DNA from 4 places in the Paenibacillus sp. Marseille-Q7038 genome. Region 2 is predicted to be linked to each of the others. Evidence: riboswitches for the same ligand, from Rfam matches in the RefSeq annotation. Region 2 holds a riboswitch; each other region holds the start of a gene.
The links. A riboswitch is a leader RNA that binds a small molecule or an ion and turns the genes downstream of it on or off. The one in region 2 is predicted to bind thiamine pyrophosphate.
Positions count from the first base shown of each region.

Region 1: it holds a riboswitch for thiamine pyrophosphate, as region 2 does, so the genes downstream of both, thiC (phosphomethylpyrimidine synthase ThiC) here and ACWPWY_RS10780 (thiamine phosphate synthase) in region 2, are expected to answer to the same signal.
Region 3: it holds a riboswitch for thiamine pyrophosphate, as region 2 does, so the genes downstream of both, ACWPWY_RS15135 (ECF transporter S component) here and ACWPWY_RS10780 (thiamine phosphate synthase) in region 2, are expected to answer to the same signal.
Region 4: it holds a riboswitch for thiamine pyrophosphate, as region 2 does, so the genes downstream of both, ACWPWY_RS17300 (ABC transporter substrate-binding protein) here and ACWPWY_RS10780 (thiamine phosphate synthase) in region 2, are expected to answer to the same signal.

Region 1 is NZ_CBCOOM010000001.1:3,399,708-3,404,057, forward strand. Features, by position in the region: gene acnA (aconitate hydratase AcnA) at 1-107, shown strand, start outside; gene ACWPWY_RS16140 (manganese catalase family protein) at 215-1,069, opposite strand; gene thiC (phosphomethylpyrimidine synthase ThiC) at 1,180-2,961, opposite strand; TPP riboswitch at 3,261-3,371, opposite strand; gene ACWPWY_RS16150 (IclR family transcriptional regulator) at 3,499-4,248, opposite strand.
Region 2 is NZ_CBCOOM010000001.1:2,279,737-2,284,086, forward strand. Features, by position in the region: gene thiO (glycine oxidase ThiO) at 1-390, opposite strand, end outside; gene ACWPWY_RS10780 (thiamine phosphate synthase) at 417-1,091, opposite strand; TPP riboswitch at 1,299-1,402, opposite strand; gene ACWPWY_RS10785 (ABC-F family ATP-binding cassette domain-containing protein) at 1,480-3,030, opposite strand; gene ACWPWY_RS10790 (hypothetical protein) at 3,183-4,175, opposite strand; gene ACWPWY_RS10795 (hypothetical protein) at 4,162-4,350, opposite strand, start outside.
Region 3 is NZ_CBCOOM010000001.1:3,177,884-3,182,233, reverse strand. Features, by position in the region: gene ACWPWY_RS15145 (PAS domain S-box protein) at 1-988, shown strand, start outside; gene ACWPWY_RS15140 (AraC family transcriptional regulator) at 1,055-1,948, shown strand; TPP riboswitch at 2,004-2,113, shown strand; gene ACWPWY_RS15135 (ECF transporter S component) at 2,303-2,914, shown strand; gene ACWPWY_RS15130 (ABC transporter ATP-binding protein) at 2,938-4,350, shown strand, end outside.
Region 4 is NZ_CBCOOM010000002.1:46,549-50,898, forward strand. Features, by position in the region: gene serS (serine--tRNA ligase) at 1-596, opposite strand, end outside; TPP riboswitch at 979-1,097, shown strand; gene ACWPWY_RS17300 (ABC transporter substrate-binding protein) at 1,237-2,262, shown strand; gene ACWPWY_RS17305 (thiamine-binding protein) at 2,306-2,599, shown strand; gene ACWPWY_RS17310 (ABC transporter permease) at 2,596-3,357, shown strand; gene ACWPWY_RS17315 (ABC transporter ATP-binding protein) at 3,420-4,217, shown strand; gene ACWPWY_RS17320 (TatD family hydrolase) at 4,242-4,350, shown strand, end outside.

The DNA of each region.
Region 1 (4,350 bases), 1.1 Mb from region 2:
TGATTGCACGTCTGGACAGTATGGTGGATGTTGATTACTACCACAATGGCGGTATTCTACAGACTGTACTTCGTCAGCTGATGCAAAGTGACGAGCAAACCGTCTAAAACACACTCCCTTTTGAACTTATAAAAGAAGCCGCAATTTCCTGCCTATTGGCAAGAGATTGCGGCTTTTGTTTTTTGGATTGCTATACTCAGTCAGCCCATTTTAACTAGTGGTTCAGATCATACAGTCCCGGACTATGCATATTAGGCTGTTCTGGCAATTCAGGTACCGGGAAACCTTCCGGCGGATCAGTAACTTGAAGTTCTCCCCCATTTCGGCTTGGCGATTCCCCTGTGAAAATCTCCCCGATTCGGGTTGAATCCAATCGGAAATTAAACTGTGCATTATGGTATCCCAGGTCGACATATTTTCTGCACTCGGGATACTTGTTAATATCGTAGTTAGGAATTGGGAATATTTTTCCCCAGTCTACTCCTAAGGTCTCCAGCGCTTTGGCAAAAGCATTCTGATGCGCATTATCCCTTACAATCAGAAATCCAAGGGTTTCACGGAATGTTTTGTTTGAACTCATCTCATAGATCCTTGTCTTTTGCAAAACACCAGTAGACTCTAGCACCACGTTATTAAGTAAATCAGCGGTTAAATTGCCGTGGCTATATACATAACTTCCAAGCCAAGGATTCCCCCCTGCATCTACAGGGAGTGAGCCTTGTCCACCCATAATATAATGGTGCGGATTTGCATGACGAACGGCTTCATCAATAGGCGCGCCATCCACTCCAGCATTACCAGGAACCTCTTCTCCGCTCCCGCTTAGCAGTTGGTTAATGGTTTGCTGAACAAGCTCCACATGGGCGATCTCCTCAAGAAATACACCGCGAAGTAAATCACGATACTGAGTTGCTTTTCCCCGAAAGTTACTGCTCTGAAAAAAATACTGCATCATCGTACGCATTTCACCAAATTGTCCGCCAAGCGTTTCCTGAATTACTTTAGCAGCTGCTGGGTCGGGCTTGTCCGGCACAATAACATTAATTAAATCTTCTTTGTAAAAATACATAGGATAGGGCCTCCTTCATTTCTGATCATTCAGATACCCTATTTTGTTCTCCCGTATCATCATTTATACAAAAAAGAGTAATACTTCATATATTAGATAACTTTCTAATGTTACGAAGGATCTATATCAAAAGACGATCCAGAGGGCCGCTTATCTCGGTACTCCGCTGCTTTCTCCTGCATTCCAGCATGAACGGCTTCCGCTTCACTTACTCCCTTTTTAGCGGCAAAATTTCGAATATCCTGGGTAATACGCATACTACAGAACTTCGGTCCACACATCGAACAAAAATGAGCCGTCTTTGCCCCCTCGGCAGGTAAAGTCTCATCATGATAAGACAGCGCCCGCTCTGGATCGAGGGAAAGATGGAACTGGTCCCTCCAGCGGAATTCGAACCGCGCTTTGGATAAAGCATCATCACGCCGCTGTGCTCCTATATGACCCTTCGCCAAATCCGCTGCATGTGCAGCAATCTTATAAGCAATGACTCCTTCACGAACATCATTTTTATCCGGCAGACCCAGATGCTCTTTCGGCGTAACATAACAAAGCATCGAAGTACCAAACCAACCAATCATCGCAGCACCAATAGCAGAAGTGATATGATCATAACCCGGTGCAATATCGGTCGTCAGGGGTCCAAGAGTGTAAAAAGGCGCCTCCTTACAAATTTCCATTTGAAGATCTACATTTTCTTTAATTTTGTGCATAGGTACATGACCCGGTCCCTCGATCATCACCTGGATATCATGCTTCCACGCGATTTGCGTGAGTTCCCCCAGTGTAGCAAGTTCTGCCATCTGTGCCTCATCATTTGCATCATATATACTTCCCGGACGAAGTCCATCACCCAGCGAGAAGGCAACATCATAGGTCTTCATAATCTCGCATATGTCTTCGAAATGAGTGTATAAAAAATTCTCCTTGTGATGGGCTAAGCACCAAGCTGCCATAATCGAACCGCCTCGGGATACAATTCCTGTCATTCGTGTGGCAGTCATCGGAATGTATCTAAGCAGGACCCCAGCATGGATCGTAAAATAGTCCACACCTTGTTCTGCCTGCTCAATCAGGGTATCCCGGTACACTTCCCAGCTTAGCTGATCTGCTTCTCCATTCACCTTTTCGAGCGCCTGATATAAAGGCACGGTTCCAATAGGAACAGGGGAGTTACGGATAATCCACTCCCGCGTGGTATGAATGTTACGGCCGGTTGATAAATCCATCACAGTGTCGGCGCCCCAGCGTACCGCCCACGTCATTTTCTCTACCTCTTCCTGAATAGAGGAAGAAACAGCGGAGTTACCAATGTTTGCATTGATTTTCACGAGAAAATTTCTTCCGATCATCATCGGCTCAGTTTCCGGATGATTAATATTGGACGGTAGAATCGCTCGTCCACTGGCAATTTCTTCGCGCACAAATTCAGGTTCCAGCCCTTCACGAATGGCAGCAAACTCCATCTCCGGAGTAACGATTCCCTGGCGGGCATAATGCAGCTGCGTCACATTCTGCCCCAATTTTGCTCGAAGCGGCCTTCTAGATTCTCCTGGAAAAACTTCAGCTTCTTGCAGAACACTTCGTTCCGACCGTAGTCCATTGTCCTCCGGTTTCACGGTCCGTCCTTCATAATACTCAACATCCCCGCGCTCCCTAATCCACTCATGCCGAAATGCAGGAAGTCCTTTCGTAATATCAGCTTCATAATCGGCATCCCCCATCGGTCCACTCGTATCATAGACACGAAAAGGTTCATTGATCTCTACCCCTTGCGGGGTATGTGTGGGACTCAGCTCTATCTCGCGTTCCGGAACAGCAAGATCAGGCCGAGATCCTTTCTTGTACACTTTACGGCTTGCAGGAAAAGGAATGTACATCGATTCACTCCCCATTCCTTCTGTAACATCCTCAGCTTTACTACGCTCGGTACTGGCTTGTTGCTGCAATTTCATCGTTTTCATCCTCCTTCAAAGTGGCTTACCGCCCCTGTCAAAGAATCACATGAACCTTTGCTGCAAAAGAAGTGTACGACAATAAAAAAAGCCGATTCCCTAGGGGAATCGGCTTCTATACAATAGTTTGTTCCTACTCTCTCCATATTTACACAGGCGAACTTCGGGGCAGTGTTATCACACGGCACCTGAAATCAAATAAGCTACCTATATTTGGATGGAATCGAATAAGCTCCTAATGTTATCGCCAATTACTTCCCTACGCTGGTATGATCCAGATCAGGTGCAAAGAGTCCGGTATCTTGCGACACCATCTCAGCCCGGCCTTTCGGGCTCCCCTAGTAAGTTGATATTACGTTGTAATGATAGATCACTGCCGCTCTTTTAAAGAACGGTCTCTATTAGGTTATCTCATAAAAATAAGAAATACAACCTATTATTTACAAATTCCAGCATGAGCACTCTTGAGCCCTGCTATTATCTCAACATAAGCCCCATCTGAGCTGCTGCTTTAACAAGCACAGGTCCATATTCATGCAGTGTTTCCTGAGATAATCTGCTGACAGGTCCCGAGACGGATAAAGCCGCTGCCACATTCCCTTTACGGTCAAAGATCGGGGCAGAAACGGCAGCTGCTCCCGGCTCTCTTTCTTCATAACTTGTAGCAAAACCCAAAGCTTTAATCTCTTGGAGCTGCGCTAAATAGGTTTCTTTGTCAAAAGGAATCTGAGGATCAAACTCCCTGATTAATTGTTCCTGCTCTTCCATTGGAGCAAAAGCGACAAGTACTTTGCTCGAGGCTCCTACAGACAAAGGAAGTCTGACTCCTACAGGAGCGACTCGGCGAATCGCCTGGTTGCTCTGCACAGCTTGAACACGAATACGTTCGCTGCCATCTCTTAAATATAAACTAACGGTCTCTCCTAGATTATCGCGCAACTGCTCCATTGCAGGAAGCAACAGCACGGCGGGATCATCACTCTGCGACATATGCGCAGCGAGTTCCCATATCCGAATCCCCAGCCGATATTTCTCGGTAGCAGGATTACGGATAACAAACCCTCTCTCCTCCAGAGTCGACAACAGTCGATGCACCGTACTTTTATGTAATCCAATCTTACTGGATATTTCGGTTAGCCCAAGGTCCGTCTGACCTGTAAAAGTGAGCAGAATATCGAGTGCCCGTTCGACCGCTCGAACTGTTGATTTGCGATCCTGATCTTCCATGGGATCCATGCTCCTTTCATGTTTCATCACGTGAAACCTGGTTACATAAATTATATGAGAACTCATCCTTAAAGTAAAGAAAATTATTGAGAATCAATCTCA
Region 2 (4,350 bases):
CCAGTGTCCCTGCTTTGTCTGATCTATGGTTTTTGAGAATTTTTCTTCTTGGTACCTATCTTCCATAAAAGGTACGACAAAGCCATTATCGTTGATGGCTACGTTGACTTCACTGTGTAGCTTTAGATCATCAATTAATGGTCCCATAAGCTGCTGGCTGCGCTGCGCCCATCTCCTAATTTCCTCTGATGAAAAATGTTCAAGCCCTGCTGCAAGCATCCCCGCTGCATGACCAGAAGCTCCATTCGCCTGATGAGCACCTTCAAGCTGTATTACGTCCATTCCGTCACATGACAAGTAATAAGCTATAGCGGATCCGATGACACCGCCTCCAATAACAAGCACTTCCGCATTCCGTTTGTTTTCCTGATCTAATCTGTTTAAAGTCAATTATCTTCCCCTCCATCCCTTGCCCGCTATTTGATATCCCCATACTTATCTAATTCTTTTCTATACCTATAGACAGCTTCCAGCGGATCTTCCGACTGTAATACTCCTGAAATTACGGCAATCCCACTTGCCCCCGCCCACATCAGTTCTTCAACCCGCGAAGGTGTAATTCCACCAATGGCGATCACAGGCAGGTTAATCACTTCACAAATCTCCTGAAGGGAAGCAAGTGTTCTGGGGGGCAGCCCTGGTTTACTATGAGAAGGGTACATATGTCCGTAAAAAACATAATCTGCTCCCTTTTTTTCAGCAATCTTCGCTTCTTCCAGTGAATGGACAGAGACACCAAGTCTTATAGCTCGTTTCGTTGATGCCTTAGGCTTCACTTCTTTTCTCACTTCTTTTCTGTGCAATGAAGTTTTCAAAGCGTGGCTTATTTCTTGCACTCCCACATGGAGAGCTCCTGTTTTGTAGGCAAGCGCAAGCTCTTGGTGACGGTTTAGGGTCAACTTATTCATAGGAATCTTTAGCTCTACCACATGTTGTACGATCTTCTCCATTTCTTCGTAACTACTTTCCTTCTTCCGAAGATGAAATGAAGTGATATACGGCCAAATCTCCACAAAATGGTTTAGTTCTACTAAATCATGACTCATCTGCTGAGAAGAAATCACATGAAATTCAATAGATTTTGTTGACAATTCTCTTTCTCCTCCATCCTGATGTGCCGAGAGTATGATTTAAAATGAACGCAAAAAAACCACTCCTCGTAAGGAGTGGTTTGGTTAGGCGGAATTGAAAATGAGCATTCGCTAAAGTGATATAAAGCAACAAGGAAGGATTTTCTCTCCCTCTTAGCATCAACTTAGCCATATACTGTATTCAATACGTCAAAACTCATACTAGCACAAGCTGCTAGCCCACTTCCCTACGCTGGTTCTAACCAGATCAGGTTCAAAGGGTCTGGAAATATATCCATCTCAGCCGACAAGCGGCCCCCCTAGTGATTCGTCGATATAAAGTTACGTTCAGATGCTCATTCTATCACAAATGAGAAAATTTGTAAAAGAGAGACTCATTAGCATATGACTACGCTTCTTGAGACCATTCCTCCACATTCCAAGTCTTAGTTACCCAATCTTCGTAGAAATCAGGTTCGTGAGATACAAGAATCACAGTACCTTTAAATTCTTTTAGCGCGCGTTTCAACTCTTCTTTAGCCACAACGTCTAAGTGATTCGTAGGCTCATCAAATAGAATCCAGTTCGTTTCGCGCATCATTAATTTACATAGCCGTACTTTAGCCTGTTCTCCACCGCTCAGCATATTTAGAGGTCTTGTGATGTGTTCATTTTTAAGACCGCAGCGAGCAAGATGTGCCCGTACTTCATGCTGATTCAGATGAGAGAACTCATTCCATACATCATCGATTGGTGTGATTTTCTCAGGACGAACTTCCTGTTCGAAATAAGAAGGGAACAAAAAGTCACCAAGGTACGTTTTACCGCTATATGCCGGAATTTTACCAAGAATTGTCTTAAGCAACGTTGATTTACCTACACCATTACAGCCGACAATAGCAATTTTTTCCCCACGCTCAATCGTCATCGTCATCTTCGGAAGGAGTGGGCGGTCATAACCAATTTCAAAATCGATTCCTTCAAATACCGTTTTACCACTGGCTCTAGCTTCTTTAAATCCGAATATAGGCTTCGCAGCTTCTTCTGGGCGATCAATTCGTTCTAGACGATCTAGTTGTTTCTCACGGCTCTTCGCTCGGCCTGACGTTGAATATCTCGCTTTATTACGCTGAATAAAGTCTTCCTGCTTCTTGATAAACTCCTGTTGTTTCTCATAAGCATCAATATGCTGATTCTTATTCACATCGGCCATATCAAGGAATTTTTCGTAATTCGCCGTATAACGTGTGAGCTTCGCGAATTCCAAATGGTAGATTACATTAACCACCTTGTTCATAAATTCCGTATCATGAGAAATAAGCATAAACGCATACGGATAATCGTTCAAGTAACGAGTAAGCCATTCAATATGCTCTACATCCAAATAGTTAGTAGGCTCATCCAAGAGCAGAACATTAGGTTTCTCAAGCAACAATTTTGCAAGCAGTACCTTTGTACGTTGTCCTCCACTAAGTGCAGATACATCCCGATCAAGTCCAATAGCAGACAAACCAAGTCCGTTCGCCATTTCTTCCACTTTCACATCAATGAGGTAGAAATCTCCGATTTCCAGCTGCTCCTGAATTTCTCCCATTTCCTCAAGCAATTGCTCAAGTTCTTCTGGCGTAGCATCACTCATTCGTTCTGTGATTTCTAACATTTCTTTTTCCAATTCAAGCAAAGGTAAAAATGCATCCTTCAAGACATCTCGAATTGTTTTTCCCGGAGTCAGTTTCGTATGCTGGTCTAAGTAACCGTAACGAACTTTTGGTGTCCACTCCACTTTACCGCTGTCTTTCAGCAGTTTACCCGTTAAAATATTCATGAGTGTCGATTTTCCGACCCCATTCGCTCCTACAATCCCAACACGCTCTCCTGCAAGCAGGCGGAAGGATACATTTTTAAATAAAGTGCGATCTCCAAAATTGTGACTTACATTTTCAACAGTCAATAAACTCATATCGTGCGATTGGCTCCTATCTGTATGGCAGTATGCCTATATTATCTTGTTCATATTTCACTCTAATATGATATATTAGCACAAGACAGAGCTCTACCGAAACAAGGAGTTTAAATAAGCCATAAACTTCTTACAAATATATTTCAGAAAAACTAGAAACCGCCTTGTCCTTCATAACAAGTTTGCTCATAGTAACCAGAGGCGGCTGCTTCTTTTGCATTGTTGAACCTTTCTACTTGCCTATAAGGAAAGGCACATCCGCTTTTATAGTAATATTTAGAACCTGTCGATTCATCAATCGCACCGATGATCACGTCTTTTTTTACTAATCTTCCACTTCCAAATGCATAATTATTGTAATACTGATCGCCAACGGGAATTCCCTGAATAAAAGCCATGACTCCCACATCATCAATTGTGTTGTACCACTCTTCTTGTGGAATGATAGGAAGTGTAAACTGATATCCATTCCCGTTACGAAGTATATGATCATTATGATATGTAATAGCGCTCGCAAGATGATCCTGAATTGAGCTGACTATGACTTGTCTTCTTACATTTTCAAATCCTTCTGCATCTTGCAATAAAGGTACAGAGGTTAGCAATTGTAGCTCATTCCGGTAACCCTCTATCCATTGATCCGTGCCTTGAACGTATACGTGTACATAATCATCCAGCGTGAATCGAAATAGGTTGCCATCGTCATCTTCATATACATACAATTTCTTCTCCGTCCATAAATGCTTTTCTGCCTCATTTCCAAAAACATCTGTGTAAGCTGTGGAACGATAAAGATAGAACCCATCATAATCGATAACGACCAGAGCGGGCAGGTAGGTAAGAAAAGCTTGCTGCGCAGGTAGGTCCTCGAGTCCAAAATTGATTGCAATGGACCGCATGAATTGATTCAACAGAAGATCCTTATCCACCTTGAGCAGCTTGACTGAATCATAACGTGTTTCAAACGATGGATCCTCGTTCTGATGCATCATTTGACTTGCATCTTGTACAGCAGTCTGAATCGACTGATTGTATTTTTGCTCTAACCTCATTACCATAAGGTCATCTGTCCCATGTAGAGAATAAACCCAAAATAAAGGAAACATGATAATGACAAAAAGAATGGAATAATCAGTAATCCTCATTTAGCACCATTCCCCCATAATTGGCGGTTACCCTGTACACGGATTCAGCTCCAAAATGAAGCCACTCCTGAAAAATAGTGCCCGGTGTTCGGTTTGTATTCTGTACCGCTACTCGAAAAAAATCCCCGCTTGTCAAAAAGTACCTTCGGCTAGGATCATCAACTGGAACGAGATT
Region 3 (4,350 bases), 900 kb from region 2:
GGAAGCGCTCCTTACGATCATTAATGATATTCTTGATTTCTCTAAAGTCGAATCTGGAAGAATGGAACTATCGATTGAACCGATGCAGTTAAACTCGATTCTTTCTGATGTCTACTATCTAAATCTGCCAAGGGCTAAGAATAAAGATTTGCATGTAGAAATATCAGTCGATGAGAGTATTCCTGATAAGCTGATGGGCGATGGTAATAAGCTGAGACAAGTTTTAATTAATCTGCTCAGTAATGCGATTAAATTTACACAGAAGGGTACCATTTCTTTATCTGCCAAAAAAATCGACCAAGACGATGATGAAGTGTGTCTTGAATTCGAAGTGTTGGACACGGGTATTGGCATTCCGGAAAGTAAAGCAGAAAGGCTTTTCGAACCTTTTTACCAAGTGGATCATTACATGACAAGACAAATCGAAGGAACGGGACTCGGTCTTGCGATCAGTAAGAAGATGGTAGAACTGATGGGCGGAGAGATCAGATATGAGCCTAGAAGGTACCAATCGGGTTCACGTTTTGTGTTTACTGCTTACTTTTCTCTGCAGACCAACCTCGAATTGATCGAGGACAGACATAATCAAAGATACGATGATGAAATAGATAGTGGACTGCGTATTCTTGTCGTAGAAGATAATGAGGTTAATCAGATCGTCCTTGTTAAAATGATGAATAAATTAGGTTACAAGGCTATTGTTGTTCCTAACGGAAAAGAAGCATTGAAAGCTTGTTTGGAAGATTCCTATGATATCGTGTTTATGGATATTCAAATGCCGATCATGGATGGAGTGGAATCTACACGCCTGATTCGTGAACAGCTAGCAGAGGATAGTCCTTATATTGTGGCTGTAACGGCACATGCAATAAAAGGAGATCGGGAGAAGTACATGTCTTTGGGCATGGATGAATATATAAGCAAGCCATTAAGTATGAATTCAATATCTGAGGTTATCGAGAAGTTCAGAACCCTACGACTGACGTAAGGTCCCCTGGTGGTATTTCATCTTCTGAATCTATAATTCTGATTCGAAATACAGGGGGGCTTTAACATGTCAGGCAGTTTCTTCTGCATGCATCCGTCAGAAGGCTCGTGGAACCCGTACTTCTATGCCTACTACTATAAGCAATGGAAAGACTATGAGATGGCCTACCACGAACATCGCTGGACTGAGATTATGTATGTGATTCAAGGAGGATGTACCATTGATGTGAAGTGCAAGGATGGACATCGTGAATTGATCATGCTGCGTAAAGGCGAGTTTATTATTTTGGACGCAGATGTCTCGCATAGACTCATCGTAGAGCCGGAAGTTGCCTGCCGGATGCTAAATGTGGAGTTTGGTTTTGAAGAAGGAGACACTTCATTTGATTCGTCAGTGAAATCGTTATTGGCAGAAGAAAAGGCCTTATCCGATTTTGTGAAATCTCCTTTTGAGTACATGGTCCTCTCCGATCCGGAAGAGGTATATTATGTGCTCAAAAGTCTGGTGTTGGAGCTGGACCGGCAACCGGTAGGACAGAAAAATACGATGACGGATCTGTTGTTTTTACAACTGTTTGTACGTATTGCAAGGCTCCGCGAAGAAGTGGTAATGACAAGAGAACCGAGTGCAGAAGGTTATGTCAAACGATGTATTCTCTACATGCATCAGAATTATGATCGCAATATTCAAATTAAGGATTTAGCGGCGGAAGTCCGTCTTCATCCGGGATATCTACAGCGAATATTTAAGATAAGCACATCCCAGACGCTGACAGAATATCTGACTGGGATTCGGATGGAAAAAGCCAAAATGCTGCTTCAGCAGACAGACATACCTATATACGAACTATGTGACTATGTAGGGGTCAGCAGCAGTCAGTATTTTCATACTCTGTTTAAAAAACATACCGGACTCACTCCTAGTACCTACAGAGAACAGACGGAGCGCAGATCTTGGTGACTTTGTAGAAGTAATTGCCAATTAAGCATATTTCATGTACATTGTAACTAACTTAAAAAGCACGAACGGGAGCTTGATGAAGTCAGGCTGAGAGAGCGGCCTTATGCCGCTGACCGTAGATCTGATCTGGGTAATGCCAGCGTAGAGAACGAATATCGCGAATCGTATGTAGGAACAAATGTGATGCATGAATGCAGAAGCAGCCAGCTGAACGAAATGATGTGAGGTAACTCTCCAAGCCATTGCTGCCGACCAAGTGTACCCTTTGTTTTTTAGATGCGAATACAGATGCGTCCTTACCTGGCCTGCCCGAATTGGGGAGGCTTTTTTTGATATTCTAAGGAGGAATTGTACATGTTGCAGACAAAAGGCCGTAGTTCAGAGTCAGGGCGCAAAGGACTTACATTAACCGATATTCTAGTTACGATTGTGCTTGCTGTTGTATTTGGGATCATTTATAAAATATGGGGACCTACTTATGATCTAGTCAAACCGTTTGGACTCCATGCGGAACAAATGATTTACGGCATGTGGTTTATGGCAGGGACCTTTGCTTTTCTCGTCATTCGTAAACCAGGTGTTGCCCTTCTAGCAGAGATTGCGGCATCGACCGTAAGTGCATTTTTAGGAAGTGAGTGGGGGATCTCTACGCTGATCTATGGCGCGGTACAAGGACTCGGAGCTGAACTTATTTTTGCGCTGTTTTTCTATCGAAAAGTAAATGTATGGATTACGTCACTTGCTGCTATCGGATCAGCGGCCGGCTCCCTAATCCTTGATTTTGGATATGGTTATATCGATTCATTGCAAACGTGGAGTTATGCGTTGCTTATTGGGCTAAGATTAGCCGGAAGTATTTTGTTAGCTGGTATTGTTGCTTATTCACTGTATAAAGCTTTGGAAATAACGGGGGTAACGAAATCTTTAAGAAAAACGACGAAAGAAGATATGGAGGCACTGCACTAATGTGTCCTTCTATAACAGGTCCGATGGAGGACAAAGCTTTGCAGACACAGGAGAAAGCATACGTTACTCAGCAGTCAGTAGCAGTAGCTATTGACGATCTGCGTCTGAAGTTTCCCGGAGAATCTCAGATTTGGTTCAACAAATTATCTTTAACTATAAATCAAGGGGAGAAAGTGTTACTGCTTGGTGCTAGTGGCAGCGGAAAGTCAACACTACTTCAAGTGCTGAGCGGACTTATTCCTCATTCCGTTGATGTGCCGATGAAGGCAGATCATGTACATATTCCTGCCCATCCAGGTATTGTTTTTCAAGATCCAGATACTCAGTTTTGTATGCCCTATGTAGATGAGGAATTGGCTTTTGTGTTAGAGAATCGTCAGGTTCCCCGAGAAGAGATGCAAGCGAAGATTAGAGAACTTCTAAGTCTTGTTGGACTTGACTTACCTGACTTACATACACCGGTGCAAGCTCTCTCCCAAGGTATGAAACAGCGTCTGGCCATTGCTTCGGTACTTGGAGTAGAACCTAGTGTCCTTTTTCTAGATGAACCAACAGCGCTGCTAGATAAAGAAGGGACGCTTGAAGTATGGGCTACGATTCGAGACATTGCTGGGGAACGTACCGTGATTATAGTCGAACATAAGATTGATTATATCCTTGATTTTGTAGATCGCATTATTGTCTTATCTTCCGAAGGAGAGATCATGGCAGATGGCAGGGCGGAAGAGATCTTCAGTCAGCATCAGCAGACGATAACGGATTATGGCATCTGGTATCCGGGGACTTGGAAGAATTGGCCTAGACCTCTTAGGCAGGAGAATGCCGCAGCTATTGAGAAGGGAGCAGAGCCACTTCTTTTGCTTCGTGAATGTGTGATTCATCGTAGCAGCAAGCCTGTGATTCGAGCAGAGGAGCTTCAGGTGCTACCTGGTGACTTTATTGGAATTACGGGACCCAATGGTGCAGGGAAGAGTTCATTTTTGCTTGGATTAATGAAGCTGCTCCCTATGACCGGTACGTATCTAATGAAAGGTATCGAGCCGAAAAATACCAAGCAGGCAGCACAGCAGATGGCCTATGTATTCCAGAATCCAGAATTGCAGTTTATTACGCATTCCGTATGGAATGAAGTTGAATATTCACTGCTGTCTGAGCCCATATCGAAGAAAGAACGCCGAGTACGAGTGGAAGAACTGCTGCAAAGGTTCCATCTGAATGGACTAGAGAACAGGCATCCTTACGAGCTGTCTCTTGGACAAAAAAGAAGGCTGAGTGTTGCTTCCGCAATTGTTCGTAATCCCCGTGTATTGCTGCTTGATGAGCCCACCTTTGGGCAGGATGCAAGAAATACATTTGCGATGCTGGATGAACTTGAGCGTCTGCGAAGTGAAGGAACAGCTATTATCATGGTGACTCATGACGAAGAGATCGTAGCT
Region 4 (4,350 bases), on a different contig from region 2:
ATAATCGGTACATCCATCGGTATAAATCCGTGCTTCATCACGATATCCAGCGCCAGCTGCTGAACGGCCCGGTGCAATAGTACGCCGTCTCCTTTTAAATAATAACTTCTCGAACCGCCGACTTTCACTCCGCGAGGGACATCAAACAGATCGTGCATTTCCCCGAGCTGCATATGATCCTTGATGGTAAAATCCCTTACTCTTACTTCACCCACTTTCCGCACGAGTACATTGTCTTCATCCGATTTCCCGATCGGGGTGTCCTTCGAGACGATATTCGGAACGAGCATCATCTGTCTTTCATACTCTTTCTCAGTCTCAGACAATTCCTTGTCTATTTGTTCAATACTAACGCCCAGCTCTCTAATCTCTATCCTCAGCTGCTCGGCTTCTTCCTTTCGTCCTTCTTTCATGAACTGGCCTACTTTTTGCGATCCTTTATTCCGCTGCCCGCGCAGCTTCTCTACTTTAGTAATGAGTTCTCTTCTTCTGTCATCTGTTTTTATAAGTTCTTTTACCGATAGGCTCATATTCTTCAGCCTTGCAACTTCCTCTACCTCATCTGCATGCTCTCGTATCCAGTTCATATCCAGCATACCGCTCACATCCCTGTCGTTATTTTATAAAAAAAGACAAAGAGCGCCCTCATCCCTTGGGACGAGGAGCGCTCTATATGCTCGCGGTGCCACCCAATTTATTGAAATGAATACGGATCCGTGCACATTTCAATCACTTTGGTTCCGCGGTAACGGGCGGTGCCGATTAACTTAGGGGATATCCATATTCCCTTAACGAAAATGCCTCCGAGTTGGAATCTCTTCACTGGCATTTTAACCGATTTTTAGTTGGCATTATTATAATGTAGCATTCCCCTATTCGCAACCTTTTTATGCAATGAATCGGTTCTGCTTGTTTCTATTATCTGGACATGCCTGTTATATAAGACTATAATACATGGTTGTAACACCTTAACTTTATAATGTACTCAAGGGGTGCTGGTTAAGCCGGCTGAGATAGTATCCGTGAATAACGTGCAGATACGTACCCTGTAACCTGATCTGGATAATGCCAGCGTAGGAATGGAGAAATATATTAGGGCTTTCTACTTCATGTAGAAATATACCCGTTCCCTTACGTACAAGAGCATCCCGATCCGGGATGCTTTTTTTTATGATGAAAAAGTAGCTTACAGGTGCATTCTAAAGGAATCTAAGACATCTAAAGGAGAGGGAAACATTGCAGAGAAAATTAGGTACTTTCATACTGCTTGCCATACTCACCATCGTCACGGCCTGTGGAAATGCCGGAAATGGCACTTCAGGAGAGCAGAACGGGACAGATGGAGCAGCAGGGGATGAATCACTTCGTGATATCAAAGTGGTACTCGATTGGACTCCAAACACGAATCATACCGGGCTGTATGCTGCGGTAGATCAAGGATTTTATCAAGAAGAAGGATTGAACGTCGAGATTATTCAACCTGGACAAGCAGGTGCAGATACTATGGTCGCTTCTGGTGAAGTGCCTTTTGGAGTAAGTTATCAGGAAGGTGTGACTCAGGCTCGTACCCAAGGCGTACCTATTGTGTCCATCGCAGCAGTCATTCAGCATAATACATCAGGTTTTGCTGCTCCAGCTGATCGAAACATCAAGTCACCTAAAGATTTTGAAGGTAAAACTTATGGCGGCTGGGGCTCCCCGATCGATTCTGCCGTTCTTGATACCATTATGAGTCTCGAAGGCGGCGATGTAGATAAGGTGTCTAATGTGAACATGGGCGATGCGGATTTCTTTACAGCGATCAAGCGTGACATTGATTTTGCATGGATCTTCTATGGTTGGACCGGAATTGAAGCTGAGCTGCGCGGTGAGGCTATTGATATGTTTTATGTCAAAGATTACTCCGAGAAGCTTGATTACTATACACCGGTTCTGATCTCCAATGAAAAAACAATTAACGAAGACCCTGAACTTGTAAAAGCATTTATGCGTGCAACCACCAAAGGTTACGAGTATGCGATTGAACATCCAGAAGAGGCAGCCGGTATTCTAAGCGCAGCTGTTCCCGATCTCGATGAAGATCTTGTGCTGGCCAGTCAGAAATGGCTGAGCCCAAAATATCAGGATGATGCTTCTCGCTGGGGCGAGCAAAAGGCAGAAGTATGGCAGAACTACTCTGACTGGATGGTAGAGCATGGGCTTCTCGATCAGCCGCTGGAAGTAGAAAAAGCATACACAAATGAATTTTTACCAACTGAATAATTTGGTTATTACCACTTATGAAGGAAAGAGAAGGTGATTCACCATGGCAAAAACACTACTCAGCATTCAGGTCATACCGAAAACACCGAATGGAGAAGATTCCATTCCTTATGTAGATAAGGCGATTGAGGTCATTCAACAGTCCGGACTTACATATCAGGTTAATCCGCTCGAAACCACACTCGAAGGAGAACTTCCTGAGCTGCTTGAGGTGGTCCGCCAAATGCATGAAGTACTGATTGAAGCAGGTAGTCCAAGTGTGATCTCTCAGATTAAGATCGCTCATTATCCTAGCGGAATCAGTATGGAAGGTCTTACGGAGAAATATCGCCCATGAGTTCTTGGTGGAAAAGCGTATGGCCGCCTCTTACGGCAGTCATCCTCTTCTTAGCGGTGTGGCAAATTGCCGTGCCGCTTTTTCATATTGAGAAGTGGATTCTGCCGAGTCCTGCCGATATAACGAAAGAAGCAATTGCACAGGCTGCAAGTCTCACCGAGCATACCTGGGCGACGGCGCAGCTGACTTTGCTTGGGTTCTTGATTGGTACAAGCGTTGGACTCCTCACGGCGATGCTACTTCATCTTGTCCCATTTTTGAAATCGGCTTTATATCCGCTGCTTATTCTTAGTCAGAATATTCCGACGATTGCCCTTGCTCCTCTGCTCATGATCTGGTTTGGCTTTGGACTCCTTCCCAAAATCATTGTCATTACGCTGGTTTGCTTCTTCCCTGTTGCCGTATCCACCATGGATGGACTGACGCAGACAGATCGGGGAATGATGAACTACATGCGAATGGCCGGAGCAAGCAAAGCGCAAATTTTCCGAAAATTAGAAGTTCCGCATGCGCTCCCTTCCGTTTTTTCCGGTGTAAAAATTGCCGCTACTTATAGTGTTATGGGTGCCGTGATTGCGGAGTGGATTGGAACGGATCGCGGTATCGGTTATTATATGATGCTTCAAAAATCTGCCTACCGTACCGACCGGGTTTTTGTTGCAATGGCAATCATCGTCCTGTTAAGTCTGGTCCTATTTGCGATCATCGCTCTACTGGAGAAGATACTTGTCCGCTGGCGGGGAGCGAATACGAAGTAATATTTCTGCAGGAGTCAGCAAATAAAACAATCATTCTCGGAATAGAAAGGAGATAACCACACATGAATGTACCCGCTCTAGAAGTCAGAGAGATCGCTCTCTCCTTCCGTGAGAAGAAGAAAAACCTGCAGGTTCTTAAGGATATTTCACTTACGGTTCGGAAGGGAGAATTCGTCTCTATTGTCGGTCCTTCCGGCAGCGGCAAGAGCTCTCTATTTCAAATTATTGGCGGTCTTCTTGTTCCCGGGGCAGGAAGTATCCATATGAATGGAGAAGTGGTAACAGGTGAACGAGGGCATATCAGCTATATGCCCCAGCAACCGGCGCTTTTTCCTTGGCGAACGATCATAGATAATATCAAGCTTTCTAGTGAGGTCGCTCCTCGTAAGCCTACCGATGATACCCGGAAGCCTAACGAAGAACAGATCCTTCACTGGATTAGACAAGCGGGCCTTAATGGTTTCGAAAATGCCTATCCCCATATGCTCTCTGGCGGGATGCAGCAGAGGGCCGCTTTCGTACGCGCGCTACTGAGTCCTCAGGAGCTCATGCTGCTTGATGAGCCATTTAGTGCGCTTGATGCGCTCACTAGAAGCGAGATGCAGGAGTGGCTGCTCGGTATATGGGAACAGGACCGCCGATCGGTTCTCTTTATTACTCATAATATCGAAGAAGCTTTATTACTATCTGACCGAATCTATGTATTTTCCAGCCGGCCTGCCACCGTAATTCATGAGATACAGGTTCCTTTTGCAAGACCAAGACAAGAACAAATCACCGAGAATCCTGACTTTCTTGCTTTAAAGAGACAGATGTCAGGCTGGTTACGCGCGGAAAAAGAACGAGACCGCCCGTTGTAATCTATACAAGGAGGTGAAGAACACTTGCAGCAAACCGAGGAGTTTGGATGTCCGGTCATTGATGCACATATTCACCTCGATCAGTATGAGGATGATATACAGCCGCTACGGTTATCTCTTGCTCCGAACGGAG